2 regions of the Microbacterium sp. EB106-03-03-XG65 genome follow, and region 1 is predicted to be linked to the other one. Evidence: predicted binding sites of a transcription regulator. Region 1 holds the regulator's gene; the other holds the start of a gene.

Region 1 (7,383 bases):
TCGTGAAGGTCGACATCCTTCTGCAGGGCGACAAGGTCGACGCGTTCAGCTCGATCGTGCACCGCGACAAGGCCTACGCCTACGGCACGCTGATGACCGAGCGACTGCGCAAGCTCATTCCTCGCCAGAACTTCGAGGTGCCGATCCAGGCCGCCATCGGTGCCAGGATCATCGCCCGCGAGACGATCAGGGCGCTCCGCAAGGACGTGCTCGCCAAGTGCTACGGCGGTGACATCAGCCGCAAGCGCAAGCTCCTCGAGAAGCAGAAGGAGGGCAAGAAGCGCATGAAGATGGTCGGGCGCGTCGAGGTCCCCCAGGAGGCGTTCATCGCAGCGCTCTCGGGCGACGTCGAGGGCAAGGACAAGAAGTAGCCATCCGTCAGGGTGGTCGTCCAGGAAACGGGAAGTAGGCTGGGAAACATGCGGCGCGGGACTTTCCGAGACGACACGGTGGACTATGCGGCCGTGGGTGCGACCCACGCCTCCGACCTGATGCAGTATCCGCCGGAGCGGAGCATCCCGGCGGAGAACTCGTGGCGGATCGGCAGCGGTGTCGAGCGCTTCCAGACCGCCGGCGAGTCGCTTCTGACCTGGACGGCGCAACGCGCCGCGGGGCTCAGTGTCGAGGATGTGCGCCCGGCTCCTGGTCCTGCGTACTCGGGTGTGAGCTTCGATGCGGAGGGGACTCCCATCGCGCCGAGCAAGAACGACGTCGAGCAGCGATTCGATGCCGAGGGAACACCGTTCGCCGGCCCCGGAATGACTCTGCGGCTGCACGGGCGGGTCGCGGGGATGCGGGCGGATGCCGAGCTGCGCGTGATCTCGGTCACCGAGGAGAAGCGCCGCATCGGATTCGTCCTCGGCACCGTCGGCGGTTCGGTCGTGCGCGGCGAAGAGTCGTTCGACATCGACTGGCGTGAAGACAACGACGAAGTCTGGTTCACGGTGCGGGCCTTCGATGCGCCGAATTCGCTGTTGTACCGGGTTCTCCCTGCGCTGGTGAAGCGTCGCCGCCGAGAGCTGTTCGCGCGCTACCTGCGGGCGATCTCGCCCCTTTACGCGACTCCGGTCTGATGGCCGCAGTTCTCTGATGGCCGGTCCCCTTCCCCTGGGTGATCCGGCACCGGCCGACGGGCGATTTCCGTCCGATCTCTCGATCGATCCGTCGGTGCCGTTCTCGGCCTACCTGCACGTGCCCTTCTGCCGGGTGCGCTGCGGGTACTGCGACTTCAACACCTATACGTCCGGCGAGCTTCGCGGCGCGAGGCAGGAGGACTATGCCTCGACACTGATCACGGAGATCGATCTCGCGAAGCGCGTTCTCGCGGATGCGGGTCCGCTGCGCCCCATGGACACGGTCTTCTTCGGGGGAGGCACCCCGACGCTGCTGCCCGCCGGCGATCTCGCCCGGATGCTGGATGCCGCGACCGACGCGTTCGGCATGGCAGACGGCGCCGAGGTCACGGTCGAGGCGAACCCCGACACCGTGACGCCCGAGGTCGCCCGCATTCTCGCCGACGCCGGCGTCACCCGGCTGTCGATCGGGATGCAGTCGGCCGTGCCCCATGTGCTCGCCGCCCTCGATCGCACCCACCGCCCCGAGAACGTGACGACGGCGGTCGCCGCAGCCAAGGACGCGGGCCTCGCGGTCAGTGTGGACCTCATCTACGGCGCGCCTGGCGAGTCGCTGGGCGATTGGGAGGCGTCGCTCGATGCGGCGCTCGCTCTCGACTCGGACCACATCTCGGCGTACGCGCTGATCATCGAGGACGGCACGAAACTCGCCCGTCAGATCCGCCGAGGCGAGGTGCCCGCGCCCGATGACGATCTGCAGGCCGACATGTACGAGCTCGCCGATGCGCGTCTCGCGGCCGCGGGGTTCGACTGGTACGAGATCAGCAACTGGTCGCGCAGCGTCGAGCAGCGCTCCCGCCATAATCTGGCGTATTGGCGGGGGAGCGACTGGTGGGGTTTCGGCCCCGGCGCGCACAGCCACGTCGCGGGGCTCCGTTTCTGGAACGTCAAGCACCCTGCCGCATACGCCCAGCGGCTCGCCGCAGAGGAATCGCCGGCTGCCGGCACCGAACGACCGAATGCGGAGTCGCGGACCCTCGAGCGTGTCCTTTTGCTCAGCCGCATCCGCGAGGGGATCGCGGTCGCCGACCTGCAGCCGGACAAGCGTCCGCGCGTCGCCGGTCTGATCGCGGACGGCCTCGTCGATCCTGCTGCCGCGATGCGCGGGCGGGTGCAGCTCACTCTGCGCGGCCGTCTTCTCGCTGACGCCGTGGTGCGCGAGCTCACGGACTGACCGCGGTTCGGATCGCTACGGAAGCAGATCCAGTGCCGCGGCGCGACGCTGCGCGACCGTCGATGTCTCGGCGTCGAACAGGCGGGTCGTGCGCGCGGAACCGTAGGCGGGCCACCCCGGGTCACCGGACCTGATGAACGAGATCCACGCCTCATGCATCTCGTCCGCGAGGGCCTGGGGAGCGTCGCGTCCCGCGAGGCGCTCGGTCTCGGGATCGCCGAGTCGATCGAACACGAATCCCAGTTCGAGAGCGTGGGCGGCGCGGAGGTCGCGCACCGGACTCTGCCATGCGAATTCGTAGACGTACGTCGGTGCGGTGCGTGCTCTGGCGACGCGGGTGAGGGGTGCGCGAAGCAGGAGATCCGTGGCGAGCTGACCGAAGATCTCGCCTGTCGATGAGGAGGGGAATGCCGAGCGGTATGCGACGACGGCCTTGCGGGGGATCCGCAGCGCCAGACGAGCGAACAGGAGGTTCGCCTCACTGATCGCAGACAGCGCCGCCGGTGGGAACCACAGCCGGTACTCGTCGGTGTTGCTCCCGATGAGCAGAGGGACGTCGGTGTCGGCGATGACCTCGTGCGGCGAACGGGGGAGGGATGCGGCATCCAGGGCGAGCTGGAATCCCGGAGCGCCGCCGAGCGGAGAGGACTCGGCCGCCTGTTGACGTCTGGCGTTCAGCAGGCGCTGCGGCGAGATCGCCGCGAACCCCCGGCGGTCTGCCGGGGTGCCGAGCAGCTTCGCCATCTGCGCCGTGACACGCCCGGCTTTCTTCGCGCTCTGCGCTTCGAGCGGACCCGACTGGATGATCGCGCGCGCGATCAGCGCACGTGACGGTGTGTTCGCGAGCAGTGCCGCGACGATCGCACCGCCCGCTGATTCGCCCATCACGGTGATCTGCGCGGGGTCGCCCCCGAATGCGGCGATCTCGCGGTGGACCCAGGCAAGGCCTGCTGCCGCATCCTGCAGTCCGAGATTCCGGGGAGCGTCGTCCAGAACGGAGAAGCCCTCGCTTCCCAGGCGGTAGTTGAGCGAAGCGAAGACGATGCCGGCGCGGGCGAACGCCGCACCGTCGTACAGGGGGAGAGCGGCCGCGCCTCGCTCGAGCGCGCCGCCGTGGATCCAGAGGACGACCGGTGCGTTGCTCGCCTCTTCGGGCGCCCACACGTTCACGGTGAGGATCTCGTCGCCCGGGATCTCGACGGAGCCGAGCAGTTCACCGATCGCACCCGGGTACGGATGCTGAGGAGCCGTCGCTCCGAAAGACGTGGCATCGCGCACGCTGTCCCAGGGGGCCGGCGGACGCGGCGCTCGGAAGCGATTCGCCCCGAACGGAGCGGCGGCGTAGGGGATGCCGAGGTAGCGGTGGACACCGTCCGATGTCTCGCCGCGCACGATCCCGGCGGACACGGTGACCTGCGGCGCGACACTCATGGTGCCCATCGTAGGGCGATCAGCGCGACGCCCCCGCTGACCGGTAGAATTGGCACTCGAAGTCAGTGAGTGCCAAGAGGGAGGAGATGCGATGGTCAGCGAACGAGGCCTTCAGGTCCTCCGCGCGATCGTGCAGGACTACGTCGAGACGCATGAGCCCGTCGGCAGCAGATCGATCGTCGACCGCCACTCCTTCGGCGTGTCGGCAGCGACGATCCGCAACGACATGGCGCTGCTCGAAGACGAAGAGCTCATCGCGGCGCCGCACACCTCGTCCGGTCGCGTTCCCACAGACAAGGGCTATCGGGTCTTCGTCGACCACCTCGCCCAGCTGCGGCCTCTCTCGGGCGCACAGCGAACGGCCATCGAGTCGTTCCTCACCGATCCCGCCGATCTCGACGACCTCATGGCGCGCACCGTGCGGGTTCTCACTCAGCTCACCGGTCAGGTCGCTCTGGCTCAGTATCCGTCGTTCGCTCGGGCGAACCTCACCCACATCGAACTCGTCGCTCTCGCCCCGACGCGTCTGCTGATCGTCCTGGTCACCGACGCCGGAGGAGTGTCGCAGCGCATGGCGCCCCTGCCCGCTGTGGTCGATGAGGCCGATATGGCGGTGCTCCGCGCCCGACTGGCGGCGTTGATCACCGGGCGGGCGGTGAGCGATGCCGCCGACCGACTGAAATCGCTTCTCGCGGACGACGAGCATGCGGGCGACCAGGTGCTCCGTGCGCTGGCGACCATCATCATCGACGAGCTCGGCCAGTTCCGGCAGGAGCGTCTCGTGATGGCCGGTGCCGCGACGCTCGCCCGACGCGAGCAGGACTTCCGCGGCAGCATCCATCCGTTGCTCGAGGCGATCGAAGAGCAGGTGACCCTGTTGCGGCTGATGAGCGAGATGGAGACCGATTCTCACGGTCTCGCGGCGAGCATCGGCACGGAGAACGCATCGTTCGGGCTCGGCGAGGCATCGATCGTCGCGAGCAACTACGCCGCCCCGAGCGGCACTGCTCGAGTCGGAGTGATGGGGCCGACCCGCATGGACTATCCGAGCAACCTCGCGGCGGCGCGGGCTGTGGCCCGTTACCTCTCGCGGATGCTCGACGAAGACGAGGCCGCCCGCTGACGCGGGCGCCCTGACACAACACGCAGAAGGGCCATTGTGGCGGATCACTACGAGGTACTCGGCGTCTCGCGCGACGCTTCCACCGACGAGATCAAGAAGGCGTATCGACGTCTTGCACGTCAGCTCCACCCGGACGTGAACCCGGGTGAGGATGCTGCCGAGAAGTTCAAGCTCGTGACCCACGCCTACGACGTGCTCAGCGACGACGACTCGCGGCGCCGTTACGACATGGGCGGAGGCGATGGAGCCGCAGGCAACTTCGGCGGCTTCGGCGGTTTCGGCGACATCTTCGAGACGTTCTTCGGAGCGGCACAGGGCGGCGGGCGAGGGGCGCGACCGCGGTCTCGCCGCGAGCGCGGCCAGGATGCTCTGGTGCGAGTCACTCTCGACCTGGGCGATGTGGTGTTCGGAGCGCACCGCGACATCGAGGTCGACACGGCCGTACTCTGCGAGACGTGCAACGGGTCGTGCTGTCAGGAGGGCACATCGCCCGTCACGTGCGACATCTGCGGCGGCTCGGGTCACGTGCAGCGCCAGGTGCGCAGCCTGCTCGGCAACGTCGTGACCTCTCAGCCCTGCGGCACCTGCGAGGGATACGGCACGACGATCCCGTATCCCTGCGGCACATGCGGAGGACAGGGGCGTGTCCGTTCGCGCCGGACGGTGTCGCTCGACATCCCGGCCGGTGTCGAGACCGGCCTGCGTCTGCAGCTGCCCGGGTCGGGCGAGGTCGGCAAGGCGGGCGGTCCGAACGGCGACCTGTACGTCGAGGTCACCGTGAACCCGCATCCGGCATTCAGTCGCGACGGCGATGACCTGCTGGCCACCCTCGAGGTGGCGATGACCGATGCGATCCTCGGCACCGAGACGACCATCCAGGGACTCGACGGCGAGGTGGACCTCGAGATCCGGCCCGGCGTGCAATCCGGCGATGTGCTCACCATCAAGGGTCGAGGGATCACCCCGCTGCGCGGAAACCAGCGCGGCGACCTCCGCGTCGGCGTGCAGGTGCTGACCCCGACCAAGATCGATTCGGCGCAGCGCCGACTGATCGAGGACTTCGCGAAGAAGACCAAGGCACCCGCGCCCGCGCTGGCGCAGTTCCAGCAGGGGCTCTTCTCGAAGTTCCGCGATCGCTTCCGCTCGCACTGATCGGCATCGCATGGCATTGCACTTCCTGGTCGATTCCGCGTCGGATGCCGACGTCGGCGACACGGTCACGCTGACAGGGGCCGAGGCCAAGCACGCCGCGGTGGTGCGTCGACTGCGCGTCGGCGAATCGGTCACGGTGGGCGACGGAGCCGGCGTCTGGCTCAGCGGCGTGGCCGAGGAGGTCTCGCCGACCCGCGTCGATGTTCGCGTCGCGCAGCGCACGGTCGAACCGGCGCCGAGTCCGCGGATCGTCCTGGTGCAGGCGCTCGCGAAGGGCGATCGCGACGAGCTCGCGGTGCAGGCCGCGTGTGAGCTCGGCGTCGACGAGGTGGTTCCCTGGCAGGCGAGTCGCAGCGTGTCGCGCTGGGACGGTGCCAAGGCGATCAAGGGGCGTGAGCGCTGGGCGAGCATCGTGCGCGAAGCGGCCAAGCAGGCGCATCGGGCATGGGTTCCCGAGATCGCGACAGCGGTGACGACGAAGCAGCTCGCGGCACGGGCATCCCGACAGCGCGTGCTCCTGCTCGATCCGACTGCTCCGTCGAGACTCTCGGACCTGCAGCCCGACGGGCGGGACATCGTGCTGGTGGTCGGACCCGAGGGCGGCATCTCCGACGACGAGCTGTCGCGTCTGGTCGACGCCGGTGCAGAGCGTGTGCTGCTCGGTGACACCGTGCTGCGCACATCGACGGCGGGTCCGGCGGCGATCGCCGTGCTGTCGGTCGCGCTCGGACGATGGTGATGCGGATCGAGGTCGCCTCACCGCCGCGCGGCAGCGCCCTGTCAGTAGACTGAGTGCATGTCCGAGCCCTCGATCTTCACGCGCATCCTGAACGGCGACATCCCGGGCGAGATCCTGCTGGACACCGGCCGGGTCTTCGCGATCCGTGACATCGACCCGCAGGCGCCTCTGCATGCGCTGGTCATCCCCAAGACCGAGGATTATCGCGACGTGGCCGAGCTGGCCGCCGGAGACCCGGGTCTGCTCGCTGAGATGGTGACGGTGGCCAAGCGGCTCGCCGACGACCACGCGAACGGCGAGTTCCGCCTCATCTTCAACAACGGCGCGAGTGCTGCGCAGTCCGTCTTCCACGTGCACGCCCATGTGCTCGGCAATATCGAGGAGAACAAGCTCGTTGGCTTCTGACGATCAAGACATCATCACCGAACGCGTCTACGCCGACGGCGTGGCGATGGTGCAGCTGCTCGGCCCGCAGGACCGCCTGCTCCGGATGCTCGAGAAGGAGCATCGCGACGTGCAGGTGCTCGTGCGCGGTAACGAGATCACCCTGACCGGCACTGCGGAAGCGGTGCAGAAGGCCAAGGATCTCGTCGACGAGCTGCTCACCATGACCAAGGCAGGGCATGATCTC
Region 2 (7,383 bases), 1.2 Mb from region 1:
CCGTCGAAGCGACGCATTGCGTCGACGGCGACAACGGCATGATCCCGGGAGAGGGAATCGTCGTCGAAGGCGTCTCGGTCGACGATGCGAATGGGCAGGCGGCCCCGTGGAGCGTCACGCTGGAGTACACGACGATGGGTCGCTCGTACCTCATCGTGGCGGGAGACATCCCGGACGCAGGCGACGTCCGCGACGAGGAGACGTCCACGGGCACCGCCACGGTGCGGCCGGATGAGTCGCTCGAGCCCGACGCGCCTTCGGGAGACGCGGGCTGACCCTATTCGCTCGAGGCGCGGCTCGGCGCGACGCGATCGGCGAGGATCGCCCGACGCTGGGATCCGATGCGCGTGAGGATCAGCGTCGCCGACTCATCGCCACGAAGGGTGAGCTTCTTGCGGAAGGCGGCGGGGTCGATGTCCATTCCCCGCTTCTTGATCTCGAGGGTGCCGATGCCATGCGCCTTGAGGGAGGAGCTGATGGCCTTCGGGTTCGCCGGCAACACCTCGCGCACGCGGAACGACTGCACGAACGGGCTCGTGAGCGCGGCGTCCGAGGTCAGGTAGGCGATCTTGTCGTCGAGCATCCCGGCATCGAGCGTCCGGGCGACGTCGCCGATCAGCCGGGCACGGATCACCGCGCCGTCGGGCTCGTGCACGAACGCTCCGAGTTCTCGGACAGGGGCGTCTTCGGCGTCTGCGCCGGCGGTGAGCTCGTGCGACTCGTCGCCCCTGATGATCAGGGCCGAGCGCCGGACTCCTTCACGGGCCAGGACGCCCGTCCACACCACGAGCTCCACCACGCTGCCGTCCGCGCTGACCCACTGGGTCTCCGCGTCATCCGGGAGCGCACCTCGGTCGTGCCCGGGACCGAGCTTGATCCCCGTCGGGATGCGCGAGGCCACGGAGAACGCCCAGTCCAGCGGTGGCGAGTAGTCGTCGGAGGCGACGCGACGTGTGTCGCCATGCCCCTGGGTGCGTCGAGCGGGGTCCATCCAGACGGCCTGTGGGCCGTCTGCCTCGTCCGGCACGTTCTCCTGGGCCGTGCCGTGCCGCACGACGGCGTCGTCGCCGAACGGTGCGAGGTTGTACGCCGCGATCGCAGAGGTGACCTCATCGGCGTCGACGGCGACGACGTCGAGGCCCGCGGCGGCGAACGCGAGGGCATCGCCGCCGATCCCGCAACCGAGATCTGCCACGCGAGTGATCCCGGACCGGCGCAGACGCTGCGCATGCCTCGCCGCGACGCCGAGCCGGGTCGACTGCTCGAGGCCCGCTCGAGTGAACAGCATCCGGCTCGCGAAGGGACCGAACTTCGTCACCGCCTTCGCACGGAGGTGCGCTTGGCCGACCACGGCCGAGACGAGATCGGGGGAGTGTCCTGCGGCTCGCAGGCGGGAGACCGCGCGCGCGACATCTGCGACCTGATCGATCGGGCCGACCGCGTCCAGCAGCTCGAGGCCTTCGGGGGTGAGCAGGGCTCTCAGCTCAGACATCTCCACCTGCTCAGCTTAGGCGGGGCGACTCACCCGCTTCGTGTCGGCGACTGGCACTCGCATTGCATGAGTGCCAGCGCACCGCATAGACTGGGGTTAGCACTCTCGGGTTGAGAGTGCGAACAAGTCTTTCGTGTCAGCGTCAAGAAAGAAGAGGTAGACCGTGTCGGTTTCCATCAAGCCGCTCGAGGACCGCATCGTCATCAAGCAGGTCGAGGCCGAGCAGACCACCGCGAGTGGCCTGGTCATCCCCGACACCGCAAAGGAGAAGCCCCAGGAGGGCGAGGTCGTGGCCGTGGGCCCCGGTCGCATCGATGACAACGGCAACCGTGTTCCGCTCGACGTCGCCGTCGGCGACCGCGTGCTCTACAGCAAGTACGGCGGCACCGAGGTGAAGTTCGGCGCAGACGAGTTCCTCGTTCTGTCGGCCCGCGACGTGCTCGCGGTCGTCGTCCGCTGATCAGCGGACCAGCCTGTTCCTGAGCCCGACGAGGGCCAGGAGCGCATGTTCCTCGGAGAGGGCCCGGATGCATCACGCATCCGGGCCCTCTCTGCATGTCCGGAGATCGCGATCCGGGCAGGTGGGATCATCGGGAATCGAGCAGTGCGATGGCTGCCGCCGCAGCGCTCGACCTCGGCGCGCTGAATGCGAGGATGCTGGCCGTCGCCGTCCGGGAGGTGAAGGACTTCGTATCCCAGAGTCAGCTCGCCGACGACGGGGTGGGCGAACCGCTTTGCTCCGCTGGTGCAGAGCCGGACCATGTGTCCCGCCCACAGCGCGGCGAACCTCGGGCTTTTCAGGCTCAGCTCGCCGACGAGCGAGATGAGACGCGCATCGTCGGGGAACTGAGCGGCCGTGTACCGCAGCGATGCGACGGCGAGAGCTGCCTCGTCCTCCCAGTCGGGGTAGAGGTCTCGGGTATGCGGGTCGAGGAAGAGCATCCGGATGTTGTTCGGTCGGTCCGCCGACACAGACGAGGCATCGGCGTCCAGATGACCCGCCAGCAGCAGATGAGCCGAGCGATTCCAATCGAGGATGTCGTTGACGCGCCCGACAAGAAGTCGTCGTCACTCAGTTGCAGGGCGCGCGCCAGGGCGTCGATCACGGCGTCCGACGCGTTCTGGGACTGGCCCTGCTCGAGGCGGGTGAGATAGGTGACCGAGACTCCGGCGAGCTGTGCCAGCTCTTCCCGACGCAGTCCGGGCACGCGACGTCTGCCGAAGCTCTGCACCCCGGCACGCTGCGGGGTGATGCGGTCCCGCCGTGATCGCAGGAACTCGCCGAGCTCAGTGACAGGGCGGCCAGGGGCCGTGGCCGAGCTCGCCGACGGATGCCTGTTCATGACTACATTCTCGCTGACCTCGGAGTCGGCAGCCTGACCCTACGGGTGCTAGTCACGTCAGGGGGCTGGATGCCCGATCGCGCGACTCTCAGGCGGGCAGCATGACCCAGATCGATTCGACCGCCTCCGGGCGCGACGCGCGGGGTTCCGCGCACTTCACGACCGCACAGACAGTGGCGATGGCCGTGCTCCTCGCCGCCAACTTCACTCTCGCCGTCGACTTCTCCATCCTCACCGTCGCTCTGCCGCCGATCGGCAGAGAACTGGGATTCGACGATGCCGCGCTGCAGTGGATCGTCACGGTGTTCGCCGTGTGCGCTGCGTCGTTCACGCTGTTCTTCGGGCGAGTCGCCGACCTCTTCGGTCGGAAGCGTCTGTTCCTCGCGGGGATCGTCCTGCTCGGTGTCGCGTCGCTCGCGGGCGGGCTCGCAGCCACGCCAGGGATGCTGCTGGCGGCGCGAGCCGGACAGGGCATCGCCACTGCCATGGTCACGCCCGCGGCCTTGGCGTTGATGACCACGATGTTCCCGGAGGGTCCGGCGCGTTCACGAGCGCTCGGTCTGAACGGCGCCCTGATGGCCGCAGGATTCACGACCGGAGCGGTGCTCGGAGGCGTGCTGACGGGATCCGTCTCCTGGCGTTGGGCGTTTCTTCTCAACGTCGCCGTCGCGGTCGCGGCCTTCGTCGTGGGGGTCGCCGTGCTGCGCGAACCGTCTCGGGTCCGGCGGCCGCGGCTCGATCTGGTGGGCGCAGTCACTGTCACCGCGGCACTGGTCGCACTCGTGCTCGGCATCGATTCCGCCGGGCGTCAGGGCTGGGCACACCCCGGAACCTGGGGCGCGCTCGTGATCTCAGCCGTGTTCATCGCGGCGTTCGTGCGGACCGAGCAGCGCACCGCGCAGCCCCTCGTCGATCTGGCGATGTTGCGTCGGCGGAGCGTCGCCTGGGGCAATCTCGCGGGTCTTCTCGCGTTCGCCACCGAGACCTCGCTCGTGTTCCTCCTCACCCTCTATCTGCAGGACATCCTCGGCTTCTCGCCCCTCGCGGCCGGGCTGATGCTCGGTCTGCTCGGGCTGGGCACGGTGCTCGGGGGTCTGCTCGCGCCACGGGTCATCGGCAGGATCGGCGCTCGCACCGCGATCGTCCTCGCGATGACCGCGCAGGCGCTCGTGACGCTGCCGCTGGCGTTCCTCTCGTCCGACAGCGCCTGGGTGGCGCCGCTGCTGGGGCTCACCTTCGTCGGCGGCGTGGCCAATCTCGTCGCGATCGTCGGCTACGTCGTCACCGCCACCGGCGAGGTTCCCGCTGACCAGCAGGGGCTCGCGACCGGACTGGTCACGATGAGTCAGCAGGTCGGCATCGCTCTGGGCACTCCTGTGATGGCGGCCGTGGTCTCCGTCTTCACGGGGGCCGGGCTCCTGCGCGGAGTGCAGTCGGCGATCGCGCTCAATGCAGCGATCGCTCTGACGACGGCGATCGTGACCTCGATCGCCCTCAGGGAGCCGCGACGACGCTGACTCGAGACCGTCGCGAGAGTCGCATCTGCGTCGTCATGCGTCGTATTGCTGCCAATCAGGAGCCCGCGGCCGCGGACTGCTCTGCGCCCCTTCGAGCCGGGCATAGTGTTGTGCGGTGACCCTGACGACCCCCACCGCCCGCGCGACCCAGACGGCGGGAGTCGCGTACGCAGGCGGGGCATACCTGCTGTGGGGCGTGCTCCCGCTGTACTTCCTCCTGCTCGCACCGACCGGTCCGTGGGAGGTCGTCGCCTGGCGCGTGCTGCTGTCGTTCGTCTTCTGCGCGCTCCTGCTCACCGTCACTCGCGGGTGGTCGGCGCTCGCGGCGATCGTGCGCCAGCCGAAGCTGCTCGGGTGGACCGCGCTGGCCGGGGTGCTGATCTACGTCAACTGGCAGGTGTTCCTCATCGGCACGCTGACCGGACACGTGGTCGAGACCAGCCTCGGCTACTTCATCAATCCGATCGCCACGGTCCTTCTCGGCGTCTTCGTGCTCAAGGAGCGCATCCGCAGGCTCCAGTGGGTGGCCATCGGCATCGCGGCCATCGCTGTGGTCGTGATCGTGGTCTTCTACAGCTCGTTCCCATGGATCGCGCTGTCGCTCACGGCATCGTTCGGAGTCTACGGACTGATCAAGAAGAAGATCGGCCCGGCGGTGGACGCGATCAGCGGACTCACGCTCGAGTCGTTCTGGTTGATCCCGATCGCGGTGGTGCAGCTGATCCTCGTGGCGACGACGCCCGCTGGCATCACCATGGGACAGTACGGCGTCTGGCATGCGGTGCTGCTCGCATTCGCCGGGGTCGCGACCGCCGTTCCCCTGCTGCTCTTCGCGGCGGGCACGAGGCGGATCAACCTGACCGTGATCGGGATGATCCAGTTCGTGACTCCCGTGATGCAGTTCATCATCGGCGCGGCGGTGCTGGGAGAACCGATGCCGCTCGAGCGCTGGCTGGGCTTCGTGATCGTCTGGATCGCGATCGCCGTGTTCGTCGTCGACCTGCTCCTCGCCGCTCGCCGCGGGCGCCGGACGGGGCATCCCGACACGGTCTGAGTCCGGGAGCAGCCCCCGTGACACTCGGTGCCGGATCGTTAACGCACCGAAACATCGGCGACCCCAAATCGACCAATTCCGGTCCTAGGGTTAGAGCACCCGAGCGTGGTCAGTAGATCCACGTTCAGCAACGCAAGGGAGCATCATGAACTCACTGAAGGGCTCGCGCAAGGCGAGGATCTTCGCAGGGCTCGCGCTGGCCAGCGCGGCCGCCGTCGTCATCGCGGGCTGCAGCAGCACGCCGACCGAGGAGCCGTCGGAAGGCGGTGGATCGTCGTCCTCCGAGGACCTCACCCTCAAGCTCGGCTCGCTGCTTCCGCAGACCGGATCGCTGTCGTTCCTCGGCCCGCCCATGGAATCGGGCGTCGGCCTGGCCGTCTCCGAGGTCAACGAGGCCGCAGCCGGAATCACCATCGATCTCACCGCTGAGGACGAGGGCGACACCGACACCAAGGCCTACGAGACCTCGATCACGAAGCTCGAGGGCGCCGATGTCTCCGCGATCGTCGGCGCGGCAGCGTCGGGAGTCTCGCGTCTGATCCTCGACGGCAACGTCAGCGCGGGGATCCTGCAGATCTCGGCCTCGAACACGGGCCCGGACTTCACGGACTGGGACGACAACGGCCTCTACTTCCGCACGGCTCCCAGCGACCTGCTGCAGGGTGAGGTGCTCGGCAACCTGATCGCCGAGGACGGCGCCAAGACGCTCGGTGTGATCTACCAGAACGACGCCTACGGCACCGGTCTGTTCGAGAACATCAAGTCGACGTTCGAAGGCGCCGGCGGCGAGGTCGTCGCAGACGCGTCGTACAACGTCGGTGACGGACAGTTCGATGCTCAGGTCGCGACCATCACGGCCGCCAACCCCGACGCCGTCGCCATCGTCTCGTTCGATCAGTTCAAGACGATCGCACCGCTGCTGTCGAACGCCGGCGTCTCGCCCGAGAAGTGGTACCTCGTCGACGGAAACCTGTCGGACTACGGCTCCTCGCCCGACACGAACTTCCCGTTCTCGCTCGAGGGCGCGCAGGGCACCAAGCCCGGCCCCGCACTCGAAGACGACTTCACCGAGCGTCTCCAGACCTTCTGGACCGGCGAGGGCAACTCCGAGGTCAACGACTTCACGTACGCCGCAGAGGCATACGACGCTGTCGTGCTCGTGGCGCTCGCGTCGCTTGCGGCGGGCTCCACCGAGGGCACGGAGATCGCAGCCAAGATGCAGGAGGTCTCGGGAGGCAGCGGAGACGGTGAGAAGTGCACCAGCTTCGCCGACTGCGCCAAGATCATCAACGACGGCGGAACGGCCGACTACGACGGCTACTCCGGCGAGGTCACGTTCGACGAGAACGGCGACCCGCAGGGCGCCTCGATCGGCACCTACGTCTACGGCGCGGACAACCTGATCACCCGCACCAACTGATCACCTGATCGCAGCACGAAGGCCCCGGATGCATCATCCGGGGCCTTCGTCATGCGACGCGCAGGCGTCGCGTCCGACGCACCGGCGGGCAGGGAAGAGGGGCGGATGCATATCGCATCCGCCCCTCTCCCATACGCTCTCAGGCGGCTTCGGTGCCCAGGGTTCCCAGGTAGAGGCCGATGACCTTGGGGTCGTTCAGCAGATCGCGTCCGGTGCCCTCGTACGCGTCCCTGCCCTGATCGAGCACGTAGCCCCGATCGCAGATCTGCAGGCAGCGTCGGGCGTTCTGCTCGACCATGATCGTGGTCACACCGGCCTTGTTGATGTCGGAGACGCGGATGAACGCGTCGTCCTGGCGCACCGGGCTGAGACCCGCCGACGGCTCGTCGAGCAGCAGCACCGACGGGTCCATCATGAGCGCCCGTGACATGGCGACCATCTGCCGCTCGCCACCCGAGAGGGATCCTGCCCGCTGCTTGAGGCGCTTGCCGAGCTCGGCGAAGATCTCGGTGACGAACTCGAGCCGCTCGGCGTAGATCTTGGGGTTCTGGTAGAGC

What was found. Region 1 encodes HrcA, which represses chaperone genes, less so after heat shock. Its sites were predicted from a motif close to TTNGCACTCGNNNNNNNCGAGTGCNAA; they were not measured.
Region 2: the regulator HrcA is predicted to act here: its motif matches at 1,543-1,569, upstream of groES (co-chaperone GroES).

Annotation. Positions count from the first base shown of each region.
Region 1 is NZ_JBYTEB010000001.1:2,570,233-2,577,615, reverse strand. It holds gene lepA (translation elongation factor 4) at 1-371, shown strand, start outside; gene AC3WS6_RS12190 (DUF1990 domain-containing protein) at 420-1,073, shown strand; gene hemW (radical SAM family heme chaperone HemW) at 1,090-2,307, shown strand; gene AC3WS6_RS12180 (carboxylesterase/lipase family protein) at 2,323-3,738, opposite strand; gene hrcA (heat-inducible transcriptional repressor HrcA) at 3,830-4,861, shown strand; gene dnaJ (molecular chaperone DnaJ) at 4,898-6,013, shown strand; gene AC3WS6_RS12165 (16S rRNA (uracil(1498)-N(3))-methyltransferase) at 6,024-6,752, shown strand; gene AC3WS6_RS12160 (HIT domain-containing protein) at 6,810-7,157, shown strand; gene AC3WS6_RS12155 (PhoH family protein) at 7,204-7,383, shown strand, end outside.
Region 2 is NZ_JBYTEB010000001.1:1,396,306-1,403,688, forward strand. It holds gene AC3WS6_RS06595 (hypothetical protein) at 1-275, shown strand, start outside; gene AC3WS6_RS06600 (class I SAM-dependent methyltransferase) at 278-1,492, opposite strand; gene groES (co-chaperone GroES) at 1,656-1,952, shown strand; gene AC3WS6_RS06610 (MmyB family transcriptional regulator) at 1,859-2,530, opposite strand; partial or broken gene AC3WS6_RS06615 (helix-turn-helix domain-containing protein) at 2,608-2,835, opposite strand; gene AC3WS6_RS06620 (MFS transporter) at 2,937-4,352, shown strand; gene rarD (EamA family transporter RarD) at 4,474-5,406, shown strand; gene AC3WS6_RS06630 (ABC transporter substrate-binding protein) at 5,552-6,826, shown strand; gene AC3WS6_RS06635 (ABC transporter ATP-binding protein) at 6,966-7,383, opposite strand, start outside.